DNA from 3 places in the Paraburkholderia sp. GW821-FHT02A12 genome. Region 1 is predicted to be linked to each of the others. Evidence: riboswitches for the same ligand, from Rfam matches in the RefSeq annotation. Region 1 holds a riboswitch; each other region holds the start of a gene.
The links. Region 1 has a riboswitch for cobalamin ahead of cobW (cobalamin biosynthesis protein CobW). Riboswitches for the same ligand answer to the same signal wherever they lie in the genome.
Positions count from the first base shown of each region.

Region 2: another riboswitch for cobalamin. It lies ahead of AC07WT_RS04475 (TonB-dependent receptor domain-containing protein); the one in region 1 lies ahead of cobW (cobalamin biosynthesis protein CobW).
Region 3: another riboswitch for cobalamin. It lies ahead of AC07WT_RS31625 (ferredoxin-like domain-containing protein); the one in region 1 lies ahead of cobW (cobalamin biosynthesis protein CobW).

Region 1 is NZ_JBWKWA010000002.1:1,942,857-1,950,002, forward strand. It holds gene cobO (cob(I)yrinic acid a,c-diamide adenosyltransferase) at 1-524, opposite strand, end outside; gene AC07WT_RS30125 (cobalamin biosynthesis protein) at 521-964, opposite strand; gene cobA (uroporphyrinogen-III C-methyltransferase) at 961-1,713, opposite strand; cobalamin riboswitch at 1,936-2,176, opposite strand; cobalamin riboswitch at 2,269-2,549, shown strand; gene cobW (cobalamin biosynthesis protein CobW) at 2,765-3,886, shown strand; gene cobN (cobaltochelatase subunit CobN) at 3,893-7,146, shown strand, end outside.
Region 2 is NZ_JBWKWA010000001.1:987,722-994,867, forward strand. It holds gene AC07WT_RS04440 (LysR family transcriptional regulator) at 1-298, shown strand, start outside; gene lgt (prolipoprotein diacylglyceryl transferase) at 412-1,317, shown strand; gene AC07WT_RS04450 (SIMPL domain-containing protein) at 1,478-2,209, opposite strand; gene AC07WT_RS04455 (EVE domain-containing protein) at 2,417-2,875, opposite strand; RNA gene ssrS (6S RNA) at 2,970-3,151, opposite strand; gene AC07WT_RS04465 (cell division protein ZapA) at 3,256-3,570, opposite strand; gene AC07WT_RS04470 (ATPase) at 3,567-3,923, opposite strand; cobalamin riboswitch at 4,131-4,388, shown strand; partial or broken gene AC07WT_RS04475 (TonB-dependent receptor domain-containing protein) at 4,420-5,982, shown strand; gene AC07WT_RS04480 (FecCD family ABC transporter permease) at 6,010-7,056, shown strand; gene AC07WT_RS04485 (ABC transporter ATP-binding protein) at 7,053-7,146, shown strand, end outside.
Region 3 is NZ_JBWKWA010000002.1:2,261,288-2,268,433, reverse strand. It holds gene AC07WT_RS31635 (precorrin-2 C(20)-methyltransferase) at 1-292, opposite strand, end outside; gene AC07WT_RS31630 (precorrin-8X methylmutase) at 293-919, opposite strand; gene AC07WT_RS31625 (ferredoxin-like domain-containing protein) at 912-2,402, opposite strand; cobalamin riboswitch at 2,489-2,667, opposite strand; gene cbiE (precorrin-6y C5,15-methyltransferase (decarboxylating) subunit CbiE) at 2,752-3,990, shown strand; gene AC07WT_RS31615 (cobalt-precorrin-5B (C(1))-methyltransferase) at 3,990-5,078, shown strand; gene AC07WT_RS31610 (cobalt-precorrin-6A reductase) at 5,075-5,800, shown strand; gene cobM (precorrin-4 C(11)-methyltransferase) at 5,847-6,572, shown strand; gene metE (5-methyltetrahydropteroyltriglutamate--homocysteine S-methyltransferase) at 6,641-7,146, opposite strand, start outside.

The DNA.
Region 1 (7,146 bases):
TCGGCGGCTTCGATCAACGCGTCCGGCGCGTGACGGCCGGTCACCACCACGTGCAGCATTTCCGCACGCGCGTTCAGGACGGACAGCACTTCGTCGAGCGGCAGGTATTCGTACTTCAGCACCGTATTCAATTCGTCGAGGATCACCATCTGGTAGTCGCCGCTCTCGATCATGCGGCGCGCTTCGTCCCAGCCTTTGCGCGCGGTGGCGATGTCGGCGTCGCGGTTTTGCGTGTTCCACGTATAGCCGTCGCCCATCGTGACGAAATCGCAATTGGCGATTGCGCCGAGGAAGTCGCGCTCCGAGGTATGCAGCGCGCCTTTGATGAACTGCACGACGCCCAGACGCATGCCGTGTCCGAGCACCCGCACGGCCATGCCGAACGCGGCTGTGGTCTTGCCTTTGCCGGTGCCGGTGTTGACGATCAGCAGACCTTTTTCGACGGTGGCGGCGGCCTGCTTTTTCTCGTGGCCTTCGCGCCGGCGCTCGGTCATGCGCTGATGCGATTCGGGATCGGTCTTCATGGAAGGTCCTGTTCGTTGGAGTCGTGGTGGGTGGGGTCGATGCCGGCGTGAGCGGTCGAAGCGATCGCTACGGTGACGCCGTCGAGTATGGTTTTGCGCACGATGAGGTGCGCCCCGGCTGCAGCGGATTTCGAACCTGCGGCCAGCAACGCGCAGGGTTCGCAGACGCCGTCCACGCCGAGATGTTCGCGTGTCGCCGCCGAAGGTTCAGTCTCCGCCACGGGCAAGGCGGCAATCTGCTCGCGGCTGAACAGTTTCAACGGTAGCGCGTGCCGTGCGCAGAATTCGAGCAGACCCGCTTCGTGGGCCTTGACGTCGATGCTGGCAACTGCGCTGATTTCATCGTGTGTATGAGTGCCGAGCGCCGCGCGCACGGCTGCCTCGATCTGTTCAGCCGAGCTATGCAAGCGGCAACCGATGCCGACCGTCAGCGTTTTCATCGCGCCCCTGCTGCGTTGGCATTCGCCGCGGCCCGCGCGAGCGCCAGCGACGCCACCCCGCCGATCACCACGATCGCCGGCGAGCCAAGACCGGCGCGCGCGACTGCGTCGGCCAGGCCGCCAAGTGGCGCGAGCGCATGTCTTTGTTCAGGACGTGTCGCGGATTCGATCGCGGCACAGGGCGTATCGGCGCTCATGCCTGCCGCGAGCAACGTGCCGGCGATATCGTTGAGCCGCCGCATGCCCATGTAGATCACCAGCGTCATCCGCGTCGCGACGAGCGCCGCCCAATCCGGCTCGCCGCTGCCGGCGCCGTGTCCGGTGACGAACACCACGCCCTGCGCGTAATCGCGATGCGTGACCGGAATGCCGATCGCCGCAGGCGCCGCGATGCCCGCCGTGATGCCGTTGACGACTTCCACCTCGATGCCCGCCGCATGCAGCGCCTGCTGCTCTTCGCCGCCGCGGCCGAATACGAACGGATCGCCGCCCTTCAATCGCGCGACACTGCGCCCGGCCTGCACATGTTCGAGCATCTGCGCGACGATGTCGGCCTGCGGCGTCGACGGATGCCCGCCACGTTTGCCGACATGAACGACCAGCGCGTCGGCGCGCGCGAATTGCAGCACTTCGGGATTCACCAGATCATCGACCAGTACCACGTCGGCCTGCGCCAATGCGCGCGTCGCCTTGAGCGTCATCAGTTCGACGTCGCCGGGGCCGGCGCCGATCAGCCACGCGCGGCTCATCGCGGCGTGCATGGCGCGCCCCATGTCGTGACAAGTGGAAACAGGCGAGCCATGCAGACGGCCCAGGCGGAAATAGAGCTCATGCGGTGCGACAGATTACGCACAACGGCAACGCCGCTCGCCGCAATTTCATCGAAATCGCAAGCGGGCGTTCGTATTACGTCGTGCTTCAGCGCCTTCACATCCGTCCCTCGCGGATTCAGGCGGCCGGCGGCGTGACATTCGCCGCCTCCGCGTCTGGCCGGTATCCGGGCTGGCGGCCTCATGCGCTTTGCCTTCCCGTCCTGAATCGTCAGACAGTGGCATCGAAAACGCATGCGCGGCGCGACAGGATTGAACCCAGCGCCGCAGGTCGCTTACCGTTGCGGGGACAGCACAGGTTGAGCGCAATCGAGCGCGGCCTGTTTCCCGTTTAACTGCACATGCGAACGCATGTGCGGGCACCAAACGCGCGCATACGATAGCACACGGCGGGCCGCGCCGGCGCGCGCGGCAAGACCCCGGCGCGGCCCGCGCTTCCTGTCGCGCTTCCTTGACGGCGCGGGGCCGCGGGCCTACACTCGCACGCACTTTGGTGCTCGTGTGCGCGCTCGTGCGCATGCAGTTAAACGGGAAACAGGGCGCCCGCCTGCTATGGACCGGGTCAACCTGTGCTGCCCCCGCAACGGTAAGCGAAAAGCGGCGCCTGGATGAGTTCTCCAGCGCCGCGGAGCCGGCTTCGATGTCCACGCGCAAGGCCGCGTCGGCATATGACCACTGGGCGAGAAATCACTCGCGCGGGAAGGTGAAGCGGCGCTTTCGCCAGCCCGGATACCGGCCAGAATATGACGGATGAACGCCGCGGGGATGCGGCGGCTCGTTCATGACCTCGTTCTCTGTTGCCGCGGCAACGCCGCTTTTCGTCCCCGCTGTCGTATCTGTGTTCCGTTTTCGTGTTTGCCTGCCTGGCGCTGGTTTGTCCTGGGCTCGAGCGCATTCGGACCCGAACCCGACCCGAACGGACCCGGACCGCCGGCGTGTGAACGCGCAACTTCTTCGGATGGACCCAACGATGCAAACTCAAATGCGCAGGATTCCCGTCACCATCGTGACGGGCTTTCTCGGCAGCGGCAAGACCACGCTGCTGCGGCATATTCTTCAGCATGCGGGCGGCAAGCGCATTGCGGTGATCGTCAACGAGTTCGGCGAACTCGGCATCGACGGTGAAATCCTCAAGGGTTGCGGGATCGGTTGCGATGAGAACGGCGTCGAAACCGAGGGGCAACTGTATGAACTCGCGAACGGCTGCCTGTGCTGCACAGTGCAGGAAGAGTTTTTCCCGGTGATGGAAAAGCTCGTCGAGCGCCGCGAGCAGATCGATCACGTGCTGATCGAAACCTCCGGTCTTGCACTGCCTAAGCCGCTGGTGCAGGCCTTCAACTGGCCGCAGATCAAGAGCAGCTTCACCGTCGACGCGGTGGTGACGGTGGTGGACGGCCCCGCCGCGGCGAGCGGCCAGTTCGCCGACAACCCGCTCGCTGTCGACGCGCAGCGCAAGGCCGATCCGAATCTCGATCACGAATCGCCGCTGCACGAGCTGTTCGAGGATCAGCTGTCGGCGGCCGATCTGGTGATTCTGAACAAAACGGATTTGCTCGACGATGAACAGCAAACCGCTGTCGAGACCGCGATCCGTGAAGAGATTCCGCCGCAAGTGAAGATCGTGCGCGCACAGATGGGCCAGCTCGATCTGCACGCGTTGCTCGGCCTCGAAGCCGCCTCCGAAGAAACGATCCACTTGCGCCACGACCACCACGGTTCGGCCGACGACGCCGATCACCATCACGACGAATTCGATTCCGTCGTGGTGCACGCGAGCGCGCCGTCGCGTGAAGCGGTGATCGCCGCGCTGCAAGGGCTGGTCGAAACGCATACGATTTACCGCGTCAAAGGTTTTGCGGCGTTGCCGGGTGCATTGATGCGGCTCGTGATTCAAGGCGTGGGGCGCCGTTTCGACAGCTACTTCGATCGTCGCTGGCAAACTGGCGAAATCGGCGAAATCGGCGAGGGCCGGCAGAGCCGCTTCGTGCTGATCGGCGAGGACCTGGATCAGGCTACGCTGCAACGCGCGTTCGATGCTGCACTGGGCGCTGCATTGCGCGTTGTGTCGAGCGCCGAACCGCAACAGGCGTAATCGATCATGCATCTGCTGCGCACTACGCCGGGCGGTTTTGTCGACGATACGCAGGGCGTGATCCGTATCGATCAGCAGCCCGCCGATATCGTGGTGCTCAGCTCCGCCGATACGACGCTGTCGCTGCTCGCCAGCGTGTTTCCTCGTTTGGGTGCCGATTTCCCAAGCGTGCGGCTCGCGAATGTCACTTATTTGCGGCAACCGGCGTCGGTCGATTTCTATGTCGAGGACGTGCTGCAGCATGCGCGCGTCGTGGTCGTGGATCACCTCGGCGGCGAGGCGTACTGGCCTTATGGGATCGAGCAGGTGGTCGCGCTCGCCGGGCGCAGGAAGCAGACACTGGCGATGTTCTCCGGCGATTTGCAGGAAGATCCGAATCTGCTTGCGCGCAGCACGGCGGATGCCGAACTGTGCCATCAGCTATGGCGTTATCTGCGCGAAGGCGGCGCGCAGAATGCCGAGGCGTTCCTGCGCTGCATTGCGTATCGCGCAATCGGCTGGGGGCATGAACCCGCACCGCCGCGCGCGTTGCCTGCCGCAACGCTCTACCATCCCGAGCGCGATACGCCGACGATGGCCGACTGGCAGGCGCGCTGGAGCGAGGATGCGCCGGTTGCCGCGATCCTGTTCTACAAAGCGCACTTGCAGGCGGCCAACACAGCCGTGTTCGACGCGCTGATCGCCGCGCTCGAAACGCAGGGTTTGAATCCGCTGCCGATTGCGATTACCTCGCTGAAAGATGCGATGAGCCGGGAAGTCGTGCAGCGGTTGTGCGCGCAACATGATGTCTCGCTGGTTCTGAACACGACCGCGTTTGCCGCGTCGGCGATCGACGACCCCGAGCCGCTCGCGCTGGCCGGCGACGCGCCGGTCATGCAGGTGATCCTGAGCGGCGGCAATCGCGAAGACTGGCTCAAGGACAATCAAGGCCTCAACTCGCGCGATATCGCGATGCATATCGCGCTGCCGGAAGTGGACGGCCGCATCATCACACGGGCGATCAGTTTCAAGGGGCTCGCCTATCGTTGTCCGCACACGGAAGTCGATGTGGTCCGCTATCAGCCGGACCTCGAACGTGTCGATTTTCTCGCTGAACTGAGCCGCCGCTGGTGCCGTCTGCGCACGCTCGATAACGCCGACAAGAAACTCGCGCTGATTCTCGCCAACTACCCTATGAGCGAAGGGCGCATCGGCAATGGCGTGGGGCTCGATACGCCGGCGTCGGTGGTCGGCATCCTGTCGATGCTGCGCGACGAAGGCTATCGTTTGAGCGATCTGCCCGCTGACGGCGACGCGCTGTTGAAGAAGCTGACCGAAGGCGTCACCAACGATCCCGTCGTGCGTGACTTGCGGCCCGCGCTGCAAAGCCTCGCACTCGACGACTATCTTTCGTATTTCAACCGGCTGCCTGCCGAAGCGCGTGACGCATTGAACGCGCGCTGGGGCTCGCCTGAGCGGGACCCGACGCTGCGGCGCGGCCGTTTCATGATCGCGGGCTGGCGCTGCGGACATGTGTTTGTCGGCATTCAACCATCGCGCTCGCGCGAACAGGGCGATTATGCGAGCTATCACGACGCCGATCTCGTGCCGCCGCATGCCTATCTCGCGTTCTATTTCTGGCTGCGCCATCAGTTCGGCATCGACGCGGTCGTGCACGTCGGCAAGCATGGCAACCTCGAATGGCTGCCGGGCAAGAGCGTCGCGCTGAGCGATGCGTGCTGGCCCGATCTGATTCTTGGGCCGCTGCCGCATCTCTATCCGTTCATCGTCAACGATCCGGGCGAGGGCAGCCAGGCTAAGCGCCGCGCGCAGGCCGTCATTATCGATCACCTGATGCCGCCGCTCACGCGCGCCGAAAGCTATGGGCCGTTGCAGGATCTCGAGCGCCAGGTCGACGAATACTATGAAGCGCTGATGGTCGACCCGCGCCGCGCGAAGCTCTTGAGGCGCACGATTCTCGCGACCATCGTGGAGCATCGGCTGCATGAAGAGCTGAGTCTTGCGGCGCCGGACGGGCAAGATGCCGAGGACGTGCTGCTGACGCGCGTCGATGCGTGGCTGTGCGAGTTGAAGGAAGCGCAGATTCGCGATGGTTTGCACACCTTCGGGTGTTCGCCGGAAGGCGTGCAGCGGCGCGATACGTTGCTGGCGTTGGGGCGTTTCCCGGTTGGCGACGGGCAGGCTGAAAGAGCCGGTTTGATCGATGCGTTGGCGCGCGATCTGCGGATGGATCATCGGTTCGATCCGCTGTCGGTGGATTGGTCTGAGGCGTGGGATGGACCGCGTCCCGACGTTTTGCAGCGCGTGAGTGATGCGCCGTGGCGGCACTGCGGCGACACGCGCGAGCGTCTGGAGTTGTTGGCGGCCGGGATGCTGCGCGGCGCGTGTGGCGATGAAGCTGATGCATTGGCGCCCGCGGCGGGAACCTTGCCGCAAGCCGAACGTGTGATTGAGCGCCTGCGTGCCGACGTCCTGCCGCGGCTCGACGCATGCGGGCCGCAAGAAATGCGGCATCTGAAGCGCGGTCTCGAAGGGCGCTTCGTACCGCCGGGGCCGAGCGGTTCGCCCTCGCGTGGGCGGCCCGACGTGCTGCCGACCGGCCGCAACTTCTATTCGGTCGATACGCGCGCGATTCCGACGCAAGCGGCGTGGTCGCTCGGCTTGAAATCCGCACAGCAGCTCATCGAGCGGCATTTGCAGGAAAATGGCGACTACCCGCGCGCGATCGGGCTCTCGGTATGGGGCACGGCGACCATGCGCACGGGCGGCGACGATATCGCCCAGGCGCTCGCGCTAGTCGGCGTGCGGCCGAAGTGGGCGCCGGGCAGTCATCGCGTGACCGACTTCGAGATCATGCCGATCGAGGCGTTCGACCGGCCACGCATCGACGTGACCTTGCGCGTCTCGGGCTTTTTCCGCGATGCATTCGCGAACGTGATGCATCTGTTCGATGCCGCGGTACAGGCAGTGGCCGAGCTCGACGAACCCGAGGATATGAACCCGATCCGCGCGCGCGTGCTGCGTGAGCGCGATGCGCTAATCGCGCGCGGCATGGATGCGGCCGAAGCGCGTAAGCGCGCCGGCTGGCGCGTGTTCAGCGCGCGGCCCGGCGCGTATGGCGCGGGCTTGCAGGACATGATCGACTCGCGGCAATGGCAAACCGACGCCGACCTCGCGAACGCGTATCAGGCGTGGGGCGGCTACGCGTACACGCAGAAAAGCGCCGGCGAAGAAGCGCGCCAGGCGTTCGGCACGCGTCT
Region 2 (7,146 bases), on a different contig from region 1:
CATTATGGATTGCTACGGCGTGGCGGGCCTCGCGCCCCGGGTCGGCCAGGAAGCGATCCAGATGCAGACGATCGTGAGCCTCGTGTCGGCCGGCATGGGTGTCGCACTGGTGCCGCAATCGCTGCGTAATCTGCGCCGCACCGGCGTCGTGTACCGGCCGCTCAGCGAATCGGTGCCGGCGATCGAGACCGGCCTCGTCTGGCGCACGGCGGAGGTGAGCCCGGTGTTGGCGGGCTTCATCGAGATCGTGCGCGCGCATGCGGCCACCGTCGAGCCATATGGCGCACCGCGTACGTAGGTCTGCCGCGAACGCATTTCACGCCGAACCGTCCAATGCTTGCGCTGCACGATGCGCACGCCGCGCGCTACTGGAAAATCCGCTTCTGAACCTGAACTGCCCATAACAACACGATGCTCATTCACCCGAATTTCGACCCCGTTGCCATTCATCTGGGGCCGCTCGCAGTGCGCTGGTACGGACTGATGTACCTCGTCGCGTTCATCGCGGCGATCGTCGTCGGCCGGTTGCGGCTGCGTTTGCCGTACGTCGCCGCGCAAGGCTGGACCGCCAAAGATATCGACGACATGCTGTTCTATGGCGTGATCGGCACCATTCTCGGCGGACGGCTCGGCTACGTGCTGTTCTATAAGGCGAGTTTTTATTTCGCGCATCCGCTCGACATCTTCAAGGTGTGGGAAGGCGGCATGTCGTTTCATGGCGGCTTCCTCGGCGTGACGCTGGCGATGGTGCTGTTTGCGTATCAACGCAAGCGCTCGTGGCTGCAAGTCACCGATTTCGTCGCGCCGATGGTGCCGACCGGGCTTGCGGCGGGACGCCTCGGCAACTTCATCAACGGCGAGCTGTGGGGCCGTGTGACCGATCCGTCGGCGCCGTGGGCGATGCTGTTTCCGGGCGCCGCGCCTGATGACGCCGCTTGGCTCGCCGCGCATCCGCAGCTGGCCTCGCAATGGCATCTGAACGAAGTGTTCGCTCAATATCACATGCTGCCGCGCCATCCGTCGGAGCTGTATGAGATCGCGCTCGAAGGCGTCGCGCTGTTCTTCGTGTTGTTCTTTTTCTCGCGCAAACCGAAGCCGACGGGCGCGATTTCCGCGGTGTTCCTGATCGGCTACGGCCTCGCGCGCTTCACCGTGGAGTTCGCGCGCGAACCGGACGATTTCCTTGGGCTTCTGGCAATGGGACTCTCGATGGGCCAGTGGCTCTCGCTGCCGATGATTCTCGCGGGCATCGTGATACTGGTGTGGGCGTATCGCCGCGCGCGCCGTGAACCAGCTCAGACGGTCGGCGCGAACTGATCGCTACGGTTTGTCGTTTGTGTGGTTCCATGGTCATGCGCGCCGTGAAGCGGCGCGCGCGGTCGGCGCGAACTAACGCTACGCTTTATCGTAGCCAATAAAAAACGCCACGGCATGCCGCGGCGTTTTTTTTGCAGTAGTACGTGCGGCGTAAAACGCGTTATTTCATCTGCACCGAACCTGACACATTGACCGTCACCGTGGACGTGCCGCCTTCGATCGGCACCGGCGCCGAGGCCTTCGCGTCGGCGCTCATCGCACGTGCGCTCATCATCATCATCGGGCGCGGCATGATGCCGTTGCGCCCGACGTTGACCTCGCGGATCGAATAGCCGCTGTAGCCGAACGCCTGTGCCGACGAAGAAGCCTGCTCGCGGAACGACCTGATCGCTTCGCCGGTGAGCTTCTGTTCGGCGGCGCGCTGCGCTTCAGGCGACAGCGAGAATTGCACGTTGCCGACCTGCATGATCGATGCCATCTGACCCGCGAGCTTCGACGCGGCGGCGAAGTCGTGCGATTCGAGCACGATTTCCGTGCGGCCGCGCCACGCGGAAATACGGCCGTCGCGATCGGTTGACGGATAGATCGAGAACGAACCCGTGCGCGCGGTCACGCCATTCACGCCCTTGGCTTTTTGCAGCGCCGAATCGGCGCGCTGATTCAGCGTTGACGTGAGTGCCGACGGATCGCTCGCTTCCTGCTCATAAAACAGCGTGATATCGACGACGTCTTGCGGCACTTCCGCGCTGGCCTGCGCATTCAGCGACAGCACGCCCGAGGGCTGATATTGTGTCACGCCTTGCGCGCGCGCCATGGCCGGCGTCAATGCGAGGGCGGCAGGGGCCACGCACACGAGAGCGAGTGCGAGGGCACGTGCAGTGTTTTTTGTCATTCCCGGACTCCTTGCTTGAACAGGTTATGCGCGATTGGAGCAAATGCGCTGCAATGGCACGGCGTTTGCGTGTCCATTTGCGAGTCCGTTAGGCGCTTGTAACCTCGGCTTGGTTCCCCAATTTGACGTTGTTTCAAGGTCGGGTCCCGGTTTGCTCCTGCTTTGCACGCGCGGCAGTGACAACGTACCGCACATACACATGCAGCTTCAAACAAGCCGCTTCGTGATGAAACGCCATTCGGCTTCGGTCACCGGCGTGATCGACAAACGGTTGCCCTTCGCCAGCACGCGCATGTCCGCGAGTTCCTCATGCTCGCGCAACGCGGCAAGCGGGATCAGAGGGATCCTCTTCTTGAACACTACGTCGACGAGCAGCCAGCGCGGCGTTTCCGGCGACGACTTCGGGTCGTAGTAGGGGCTCTTCCTGTCGAACTGCGTCGGATCCGGATAAGCCGTGGACGACACCTCGGCGAGCCCCGCGATGCCCGGTTCGGGGCAGCTCGAGTGATAGAACAGCACACCGTCGCCGACCTGCATCATGTCGCGCATGAAATTGCGCGCCTGATAGTTGCGCACGCCGGTCCACGGCAGCGTGCGTTGCGGTGCATTGGCGAGATGGTCGATGCTTGCTTCGTCCGGTTCGGACTTCATTAGCCAGTAGCGCATGAATCGAATTGAACCTTAAGAAGGTGAAGATGCGAAAGAAACCGGAGGCCCAAAGAAAAACGGCACCGAACCGAAGTCCGATGCCGTTCTAAATAAGGTCCCCGCCTTAGCCGCTAGGCCGGCATCCTGAACCGGGGGTTCAGAATTGGTCGCAGTTAGCAGCACTTCGGGTACATCAGACAGAGTGACGCGCACACCCGTGCTACAAATTTCCACAACCGTGCACATGGCATTGGTTCAAGGAATATATGACCTTGGCGAACCAGGCAGGGAAGCTAAACCGATGAAGCTAAAACGATGGAACTCAAACGTTCGCGCGAGTCTTTGCTCATGCACTCCGCTTGAATCCGCGGCCGATTTCAGGCACGGCCACTAGACACTTACTGCATGCTGTACTGCTGAATCACAGTACCTAGCTGTTCATTCATTTGACGCATTGTACGCCGGATTTCCTCAGCGGGAAATGCTTCTCCGTGTCTCACGCTCGTTTGCAGCTTAAGCAGTTCCGATGCCAGCGACAGCGCAGCCATGACGGCAATGCGATCCGTGCCGCGCACGTTGCTGTGATTGCGGATCTTCGACATTTCAGCGTCTACGCGTGCCACCGCTTCGAGCAGCGCCGCTTCGGTTTCCGGCGAGCAGGCGAGACGATACGGCACGCCGAGAATCGATACTTCGATCTGCTTCGTGGTCATGCATTTTCTCCGTGGCGGGTGGCGGCGCTGTCCGCTTCGACCTCGTGTTGCTCGGGTTCGAGCAGATCGAGCTGATTGTCAGGCTCGGCCTGTGCGCGTGCCCGCGGCAGTTTTTCGAGAATCGCATTCAGGCGCACCTGTGCGTCGTCGATCTTTGCCGACAGCGCGTCGCGTTCCGCTTGCAGCGTATCGCGTTCCTCGCGCAGCAACGCGAGTTCGGTACGCGTGGCTTCCGCTTCAGCGCGCGTTCGGGCGAGCTGCTCTTCGAGCGCGAGCCGCGCTTCATTGTGGCGCTGGCTGATCGCAATCAGCTTGCCGATATTTTGTGAGAGTGATTCGAGTTCGGTGAGCATGTGCTGCGTCCTCTAAAGACATCGCATTTTAGCGCGGAATGTCGCAGGTTCCGACAATTGTCTCGTTTCGAGACGTAACAACCTCGCTTTGTGCAGGCTTTTATCGGCCTTATGACGAAAAACTGCGCCTGCATCGGACAATAACCTGCACTTAACAGAACGGATCGAGCAAGGATTAACCATTCTTGACGGGCCTCGAGGGCGCTCCTAAACTGGCCGCACTTTGGTGCCCGCGCGTGCTTTTCGACAGGGCGCGCAGTTAAACGGGAAGCAGGGCGCGACGTTCGCCTGAACGCGCCAGCCTGCGCTGCCCCCGCAACGGTAAGCGACCGCATGTCGTCATGCAAGTCGATCCCGATCGCGTGTTCGAAGCTGAACATACGAGTGTGCCACTGCGCGTCACGCGTGAGAAGGCGGGATCGATGTGTCGCCAGCCCGGATACCGGCCAGAGGGAGAGATTCGTCCAGCGCAGATTCATAGCAAGCGCGGGCGTCTCGTCACGCATCGTCCACCCAATCGTTGGTGTTGATCGACGGTGTCCGAGTCGATTCGGTCAGCCTCGGCGCACCGCAACTTGCGCAGATTCCGCTCGATCAGGTCGACCACGTCGAAGTGGTGAACGGCAATGGGTCCGCGTCATACGGCTCGGGCGCGATCGGCGGCGTCGTGCAGGTGTTCATGAAAGACGGCGGCGATCATCCGCCGCGTTTCAATTTCTCGGTGGGCTACGGCAGTTATCACACGCAGACGCAACAGGCCGGCGTGAACGGCGCGTTGGACAAAGACAGCAAGACCACCTTCAGCATCTCGCTCGCGCGCTCGAAAGGCGACGGCTTCTCATCGCTCAAACCAGCCCAGGCGCCCAACGCAAATCCGAATCCGAACGGCTATCTGAACGAGAGCATCTCCGCCTCGCTGCGCCACAAGTTCAATGACAAGTGGGACGCAGGCATCACATATTTCCAGTCGAACGGCAACAATAGCTACGACAACGCGTACGGCGTGCCGACCGATCTGAACAACCTCTACACCAAAGTGCGGCAGATGTCGGTGTTCGCCAGTGGCAAGGTGACCGGCTGGTGGACCACCCACTTCATCGTCTCCGAAGGCGACGATCGCAGCGTGTCGAACACCAACGGCATCTACAACGGCCGCTTCGATACCGACAATCGCCAGTACACATGGCAGAACGATTTCGCGCTCGCCGCGCAGCAGAAGCTGCAGGTCGGCTACGAGCATCTTGATCAGAGCCTCGATTCGGATACGTTTGCGGCGCCCGACCGGCATGTGAATTCGGGCTTCGTCGGCTATAGCGGGCGCTTTGGGTGCAATCAGATTCAGGCCAACGTACGGCGCGATCAGTATTCCGATTTCGGCGCAGCGAACAGTTACTATCTCGGCTACGGTTTCGACATCGCCGAGCATTGGAAGGTGAGCGCAAGCTATTCGGATGCGTTTCGCGCGCCGAGCTTCGACGATCTGTACTATCCGATCAGCGGCAATCCGTCGATCCAGCCGGAGCGCAGTCATTCGATCGAAGCAGCGTTGCAGTATGCGTCGAATGCGCTGGGCGTGATGCGCCTGAGCGCGTTCCAGGCGCGCTATTCGAATCTGATCGACTACCATCAGGTGACGCCCGGCATCTATCTGGCAGCGAACGTCGGTCATGCGAAGGTGCAAGGGCTCGAAGGATCGTGGAGCGGTCATGTCGGCAGGACGGATGTGCGTGCGTCGGTGACGCTGCAAAATCCCGTCGACCTCGACAGCGATGTCGACCTTGTGCGGCGTGCGCGGCGTTTCGCGTCGCTAGCGGTGAATCGCAGTATTGCGGGGTGGCGTGTCGGCGGCGAGTGGATCGTCAGCGGCGCGCGCGACGATAGCAGCGGCAAGCTCGGCGGTTACGGTGTGGTGAATCTGTCCGCGCGCTACGACATCACGAAAGCGTGGTGCGTGGCTGCGCAAATCCAGAACCTGTTGAACAAGGACTATGAAACGGCCTACTCGTATAACTCGCCGCGGCGCGGTGCGTATGTCACGGTCGGTTGGCAGCAGCAGTGACGGGTGCGCCTGCGTGAGATCGTGCGGATGAACCGCGGCTCGGGTCCGAGGGTCGCGACGGCGATGCCCATCATGAGCGCGAAGCGTGCGGCCGCGATCTGGCTCGCGCTCGCCGTGCTCGCGCTGATCGTGCTGATGGCGTCGCTCGCGCTCGGCAGCGTGCCGCTCGCGCCCGCGCGCGTGCTGGCGGCGCTCGTGCCTTCGCCCGCGGCATCGGCGGATCTCGCGAGCGAAATCGTGCGGACATTGCGTCTGCCGCGCGCGCTGGCCGGCTTCGCGTGCGGCGCGCTGCTCGCGTTGGCCGGCGCGCTGTTGCAGGTGCTGCTGCGCAATCCGCTGGCCGAGCCATACGTGTTGGGCGTTTCGGGCGGTGCGGCGACTTTTGCGCTGGTCGCGATGATCGCCGGTTGCGCGTGGTGGATCGTCGATGCCAGCGCGTTCGCGGGCGCGTTCGTGTCGATCCTGCTGGTGCTCGGTCTTGCGCGCCGCGAGTTGTGGCGGGGCGAGCCGCAGGACACGTCGCCGCGCTTGCTGCTGACCGGCGCGGTGATCGCGGCCGGCTGGGGCGCCGTCATCACGCTGCTGCTCAACCTTGCGCCTGACAATCGTCTGCGCGGCATGCTGTTCTGGCTGACCGGCGACCTCAACGGCGGCGCAATGCCATGGGCCGCGCTCGCCGCGCTCTTCGTCGTGCTGATCGCGATCTTGCCCGCTGCGCCGCGGCTCAATGTGCTGCTGCGAGGCGATGCGGCCGCGCAGGCGCTCGGCGTCGCGGTGATGCCGCTGCGCCTGCGTGTCTATCTGGTGGCGTCGCTGGCGGCGGCCGCGGCGGTGACGACAGCGGGCACCATCGGCTTTGTCGGCCTGGTGGTGCCGCATATGCTGCGGCTCGCGTTCGGCAACGATCAGCGCATGCTGTTGCCGGCCGCCGCGCTCGGTGGCGGTGTCGCGGTGATGGGCGCCGACCTGATCGCGCGCACGGTCATTGCGCCGGCGCAATTGCCGGTCGGCGTGATTACCTCGATCGTCGGCGTGCCGGTGTTTTTGTGGATGCTGCTGCGCAGGCGCCGATGATGCAGGCACACCACTCCGCCCATGCCGCGCTCAGCGCGCAACGCCTGACGTTGCGCGCCGGCTCGCGAACGCTGCTCGATGCGTTCACGC
Region 3 (7,146 bases), 320 kb from region 1:
CGAGATGGGCAGCGACGACTTCGGCGGCGGTGTCGTAGAAGTCGGCGATGATCGCTTCATACGACAGCGGCGGTTCGAGCGCTTCGGTCGTGACCGGATAGACGAGCGGCAGATGCTGTTGCGCGTCGTGCAAATGCGCTTCGATGATGCTGAACGCGTTGCCTTTTTTGCCCTTCGCGACGAAGTACGCAACCACCGGCGCGGCCTTCAGCAGACGCAGCGCTTTCAGCGTGATCAATTCCGGGTCGCCGGGGCCGACCCCGAGTCCGAACAAACGTCCTTGCACGCTCATTTACTCGACCTCCGTAGCCAGCGCATTGACGGCGGCGGCGGCCATCGCGCTGCCGCCGCGTCGTCCGTGGACCATCACGTAGGGCACGCCGCGGCTGTCTTCGGCAAGCATGGCTTTCGACTCCGCCGCGCCGACGAAGCCGACCGGAAAGCCGAGGATGAGCGCGGGCTTCGGCGCGCCGGCGTCGAGCATGTCAAGCAGATGAAACAGGGCAGTCGGCGCATTGCCGATCACGACGACGCTGCCGGCCAGATGCGGACGCCACAGTTCGAGCGCGGCGGCCGATCGCGTGTTGCCGAGTTCGCGCGCCAGCGACGGCAGGTCCCTGTGCGTCAGCGTGCAGATCACTTCGTTGTTCGCGGGCAGGCGCGCCCGCGTGATGCCTTGCGCGACCATGCCTGCGTCGCACAGAATCGGCGCGCCTTGCGCCAGCGCCGTGCGGCCCGCGGTGCCTGCACCCGCGGAGAAAGCCAGATCGTCGATCACGTCGACCATCCCGCAGGCGTGGATCACGCGCACCGCGAGTTTCTCGAGGTCGGCGGGGATCCGCGACAGATCGGCCTCGGCACGAATCGTCGCGAAAGATTGGCGATAGATCTCCTGACCGTCGCGAATGTAATCAAGCATCTAAAGGGCTCCGGGCCAATTGTTCGAGCATGTCGGCGGCCTGCTCGATCGTCAGTTGGTGCGCGACGCAGCGGCCGAAGTCCGGCGAGGCGTCGCGTCGATACAGGTCGTAGGTGCCGGGCGCCACGGCCAGCAACGTGTACGGCGCGCAATGCGCGGCCGCGCACGAGCGCGGGCAGCCGCTCAGATGGACGTCGACGCCGTCGGGCAGGCGGGCGGCTAGCCGCAGCGCGTCGGCTTTGGTGTCGGCGGGACTTTTTACGCAGCCGGTCGAGCCGGCGCAAGCGATCAAACGTGCGATGGGCTGCGCGCGATCGCAGGCAAGGCCTAATGCTTCCAGTTCGGCAAGCACGGCCGGCACGGCCTTCGAGGCGATATCGGGCAGCAGCACGCTTTGCCAGGGCGTCATGCGCAGCGTGCCGTTGCTGTGCTGGCGCGCTAGCGCGGCGAGGCCGCGCAGCGTCGCGGCGTCGAGGCGTCCGAGCGGCGGCTGGCCGCCCACGTGCCACATTCCCGCCACGCGTTGAGCGTGCGCGCCGAGCCGCGACGCGGCATCGGCGGGCGCGCCGCGATGCCAGTCGGCGAGCGACGCGTCGCGCGACAGCGGGAAATCGGCATACGTTTGGGCACGCTGCAATACCGCGTCGGCGGAATGCGTGGCGAGCAGATGGCGCATGCGCGTGGCGCCGGCGGCGGCCAGATCGAGGAACGTGTGCAGAAGCGCGCGGACCAGCTGAACGACTTCCGAAGGCAAGACGGCGGCGAGGGCGCGTGTGCCGGTCGCGACCGGGTCTGGCGACGCGCCGAACGAGCCGTCGCCAGCCGCGTGCACGGCCGCGTGCGCGGCCGCCGCATTGGCCGCCGTAGGCGGACATCCCGCCAGGCCAAAGACGAACCGCACACCGTCGCTCGCCGACGTCGCCGCGAGCCAGACGTCATGCGGATGGTCGAGCCTCGCAAGGCGCTCGCCGCCGTCCAGCAGCAACGCGAATTTCGGCGACAGCGCCGCAAAACGCGCTTCGCTTTGCAGCAGCGCGAGAAGCCCGGCGGTCAGCGACGTGGTGTCGTACAGCGCGGACGAATCGCGGCCCGCAGCGGGGCTGACCATCACGTTGCGGATATCGTCAGCGGCGCATGCTGACAATACTGCCGCCGCATCCATGCCGCTGCTCGCCGGAGCCGGCCCGAGACCGGCTGCCACCAGAGCCTCGATCAAAGCCGCTTCGTGCCCGGCCCGCACGCCGCGCACTTGCAGATTCGCCCGGTTGGTCACTTCAATCACGCTGGCGGCGTGCCGCTCGCTCGCCTCGGCGATCGCGGCAGCCTGCGCGGCGCTCAATGCGCCGCCGGGCAATTTGATCCGGCAAATCCCGCCGTCGCGTGCGGCGACGATGCGCAACAGCCCCGGACAAGCCGAAGGCCGCGGCGCAACGGCAGCGGTAGATAAAGCAGCGGAGGGCGCAGCGTGATTCAAGACGGACACCGGGTTTAGCGTCGCGCGACGGCCCGGGCAACCCGCCCAAAGCGGGCGTGGCTGCGGCATCGGTACACCCCGCCCGATGCAGGCTGGCACGAACAATCTCGCCGGCAGGTCTCCTGGCTGGCAGGTCACGGTCCGCCGCTGCCTTCCCGGTCGAACCAGTGGCGCGGAGCGCAGGCGGACTCGCTGCATACAGTTGCGGGGGCAGCCACAGTGGCACTGTGTTCCCTCTTCGGCCCCGAAGGGCACCGGCGGCTGTATTATGCCTTTTTTCGAACCGCGCAACGAGGCTGGACGCTTTGATCGGCGTGGCACAGCGCATTATTTGAAGATACGGAATGAGGATGGATGCATGTCGGCGTGGCTGACCGTGGTGGGCATAGGCGATGACGGCTTCGCCGGCTTGGGGCGGCCCGCGCGGCGCGCTTTGCTGGAAGCGTCGGTGGTGTACGGCGGCGAGCGCCATCTGGCGATGCTGCCCGCGCGACTTGGCGCGCGCCGCGCCGCGTGGCCGCGTCCGTTCGATCTCGCGCCTTTGCTGGCGGAGCGCGCCACCCCCGTGTGCGTGCTGGCGAGCGGCGACCCGATGCTGTTCGGCGTCGGCGCGACGCTGGCGCGGCAGCTGCCGGCCGGCGAGTTGCGAGTGTTGCCGGCGCCGTCGTCGCTGTCGCTGGCCGCGGCGCGGCTCGGCTGGCCCTTGCAGGACGTCGCGACGGTCTCGTTGGTGGGCCGGCCGCTGGCGACGCTGAACGCCCATCTGCACGACGGCGCGCGTGCGTTCGTGCTGAGCGCGGACGGCGGCACGCCCGCGGCGCTCGCCGGCTTGCTGAACGCGCGCGGCTTCGGCGCGACCCGGATGATCGTGCTGGAACACCTGGGCGGCGAGTTGGAACGCCGGATCGACGGCCGTGCCGATCAATGGCCGGCGGGCGACGTGGCGGCGCTGAATCTGATCGCGCTCGAATGCCGCGCCACGGAAGGCGCGCCGCGTTTGCCGCTGACCTGCGGCTTACCCGACGACGCGTTTCGCCACGACGGCCAGTTGACCAAACGCGACGTGCGCGCGATCACGCTGGCGCGCCTCGCGCCCACGCCCGGCGAATTGCTGTGGGATGTCGGCGCGGGCAGCGGTTCGATCGGCATCGAATGGATGCGCGTGCATCCGGCGTGCCGCGCGATCGCGATCGAGCGGCATGCGGAGCGCCAGCGTTTCATCGAACACAATCGCGATGCGTTGGGCGTGCCGGGTCTGCAACTCGTGGCGGGCCGCGCGCCTGAAGCGCTGGACGGACTGCCGGCGCCGGATGCGGTGTTCATCGGCGGCGGCGTGACGGTGCCGGGCGTGCTGGATGCCTGCTGGGCGCGCCTGCGTGAGGGCGGCCGGCTGGTTGCCAATGCCGTGACCTTGCAAGGCGAGGCGGCGCTGATGGCGTGGCGCGCCCAGCATGGCGGCACGCTCACGCGCATTGCGCTCGCCGACGCGCAACCGCTCGGCGGCTTCGACACCTGGCGTCAGGCATTGCCGATCACGCTGCTCGACGTGACCAGGCCCGCCGGCGATGCCGCGCGCCACAAGCATCGGCAACCGTAATGCGCGACGAAACACCCGAACAACCCGCGCGGCTGCGCAGCGGCTACACGACCGGCTGTTGTGCCACCGCGACGTCGCTCGCGGCGGCGCGTCTGCTGCTCACGGGCATCGTCAGCGAGGCCGCGGAAATCGTGTTGCCCAAGGGCCAGCTTGTGCCGATGCCGCTGGTGTTCTGCCGTCTGACCGCCGACGGCGCCGAAGCCGGCACCGTCAAGGATGCGGGCGACGATCCCGACGTGACGCACGGCGCGATCGTGTTCGCCCGCGTGCGCCTGCGCGCCGAACCGGGCGTGAGTTTTCATGCGGGACCGGGCGTCGGCACCGTGACGCGCGCGGGTTTGACGTTGCCGATCGGCGAACCGGCGATCAATCCGGTGCCGCGCAAGATGATGAGCGAGCATCTCGCCGATCTGGCCGCGGAACACGCATATGGCGGCGGTTTCGAGGTGACGATCGGCGTCGAAGGCGGCGAAGAGCTCGCGCTGAAGACGATGAACCCGCGTCTCGGCATTCTCGGCGGCCTGTCGATTCTCGGCACTACCGGGATCGTGCGGCCGTTCTCGTGCTCGGCGTATATCGCGTCGATCCAGCAGGGCATCGACGTCGCGCGCGCGAACGGCTACACGCATCTCGCGGCCTGCACCGGCAACGCCAGCGAAGACGCGATGCGCGCGCATTACGGCCTGCCGGACATCGCGCTGATCGAAATGGGCGACTTTGTCGGCGCGGTGCTCAAGCACATGAAGCGCGCGCCGGTCGAACGCCTGAGCATTTGCGGCGGATTCGGCAAGCTCAGCAAACTGGCCGCGGGGCATCTCGATCTGCATAGCCGGAATTCGAGCATCGATCTGGCGCAACTGGCCGTGTGGGCGTCCGAACATGGCGCGGACGCCGCCTTGCAGGCGGCGATCCGCGCGGCCAATACGAGTCAGCAGGCGGCGACATTGGCGCGTGCGCAAAACGTGCCGCTCGGCGATATCGTCTGCCGGCATGCGCTCGCGGTGGCGCGCGATATCGTGCCGCCGCAGGTCGCCGTCGAAATGTTCGCGATCGACCGCCAGGGCAATCTGATCGGAGCCGCGCGATGATGCGCATCCTGCTGCTCGGCGGCACCGGCGACGCCTTGAAGATCGCGCGTCAACTCGGGCCCGATCACGTGTACAGTCTCGCCGGGCTCGGCAAGGTGCCGGACGATCTGGCGTGTGCGGTGCGCGTCGGCGGCTTTGGCGGCAGTGCGGGGATGGCGCGCTACATCGAACAGGAACGCATTGGCCTCGTGATCGACGCGACCCACCCGTACGCCGCGCAAATCAGTGCGAATGCCATGCAAGCGAGCCGTGCCGCGCGGGTGCCGTGCTGGGCGCTGCGCCGCCCGGGCTGGCATCCGCAAGACGGCGACGATTGGCGCATGGTCGACGACTGGCGCGAACTGACCGCGGTGCTCGCCGCGTTCAAGCGGCCGCTCTTCACGCTGGGGCGCGAACCGCTCGCGCATCTCGACGAGATCCCGCCGCATCAGTTCTGGACCGTGCGCTGTCTCGATCCACATGAAGGCAACGTGCGCGCGCGGATTCTGGCGACACGCGGCCCATTTACGCTCGAAGGCGAGCGCGCGCTTTTCAGCGCCGAAGCGTTCGACGTCGTGGTCAGCAAAAACAGCGGCGGCAGCGCTACCGAAGCGAAACTCGAAGTCGCGCGCGAACGCGGCCTGCCGGTCGTGATGCTGCGGCGGCCCGAGTTGCCCGCAGCCGATCGCGAATTCGGCGACGTGGCCGAGTTGCTCGGCGCATGGCGGCGCATATCCTCCTGAACGGCGCGTCGATGACGTGCCGACCGAATGAATCACGGAGTATGGAATGACGGTGTTTTTTATCGGCGCGGGTCCCGGCGACCCGGAATTGATCACGGTGAAAGGGCAGCGCCTCGTGCGCAGTTGCCCGGTGATCCTGTATGCGGGCTCGCTCGTGCCGGCCGCCGTGCTGGAAGGTCATGCCGCGGACCAGGTCGTCAATACCGCCGAACTCGACCTCGATCAGATCGTCGCGTTGCTCAAAACGGCGCACGAGAAAGGCCAGGACGTGGCGCGCGTGCACTCGGGCGACCCGTCGTTATACGGCGCGATTGGCGAGCAGATCCGCAGACTGCGCGAACTGAACATTCCGTACGAGATCGTGCCCGGCGTGACCGCGACCGCCGCGTGTGCGGCGGCGCTCGGCTGCGAACTCACGCTGCCCGGCATTTCGCAAACGCTGATCCTCACGCGCTACGCGAGCAAAACGGCGATGCCCGAAGGCGAGGAACTCGGCGACCTGGCGAGGCATCGCGCGACGATGGCGATTCACCTCGGCGTGCGGCATCTCGCGCGTATCGTCGATGAATTGCGGCCGCATTACGGCGGCGACTGTCCGATCGCGGTGATTTATCGCGCGAGCTGGCCGGATGAAGAAAAGCTCACGGGCACGCTCGACGACATCGTCGGCAAGGTGCAATCGACCCACATCGAGCGCACGGCGCTGATTCTGGTGGGGCAGGTGCTCGCCGCGGAAGGATTCGCGGAATCCACGTTGTACGCAAAGGGCTGATCCGTACGCGCAGGCGCAGCCCATCCGCTCGACACCACGATTCACGGATGGGCCCTGCGGATATCAAATCACGCCGTCAATTCAGCAGGCTGGGCAGCGGGATGTTCATCAGGCTGCTCATTAGCTTGCTCATTAGCTTGCTCATTAGCTTGCTTCACCGCCAGCTTCACGCGCAACGCCCTGGCCGCCTGAACCATATTGGTCAACGCGGCTTCCGTTTCAGGCCAGCCGCGCGTCTTCAGCCCGCAATCCGGATTGACCCACAGGCGCCCGGCGGGGATCACTTCACACGCGCGTTCCAGCAGCCGCTGCATCGCTTCGGCACTCGGCACGCGCGGCGAATGGATATCGTAGACGCCCGGTCCGATCTCGTTCGGATACGCGAATTCGCCGAAGCCGTCGAGCAGCTCCATCGCCGAACGGGAGGTCTCGATCGTGATGACGTCCGCGTCCATGGCGGCGATCGACGGCAAAATGTCGTTGAACTCCGAATAGCACATGTGCGTGTGAATCTGCGTCTGATCGGCGACGCCCGCCGCCGAAATGCGGAACACGCGCGTCGCCCATTCCAGAT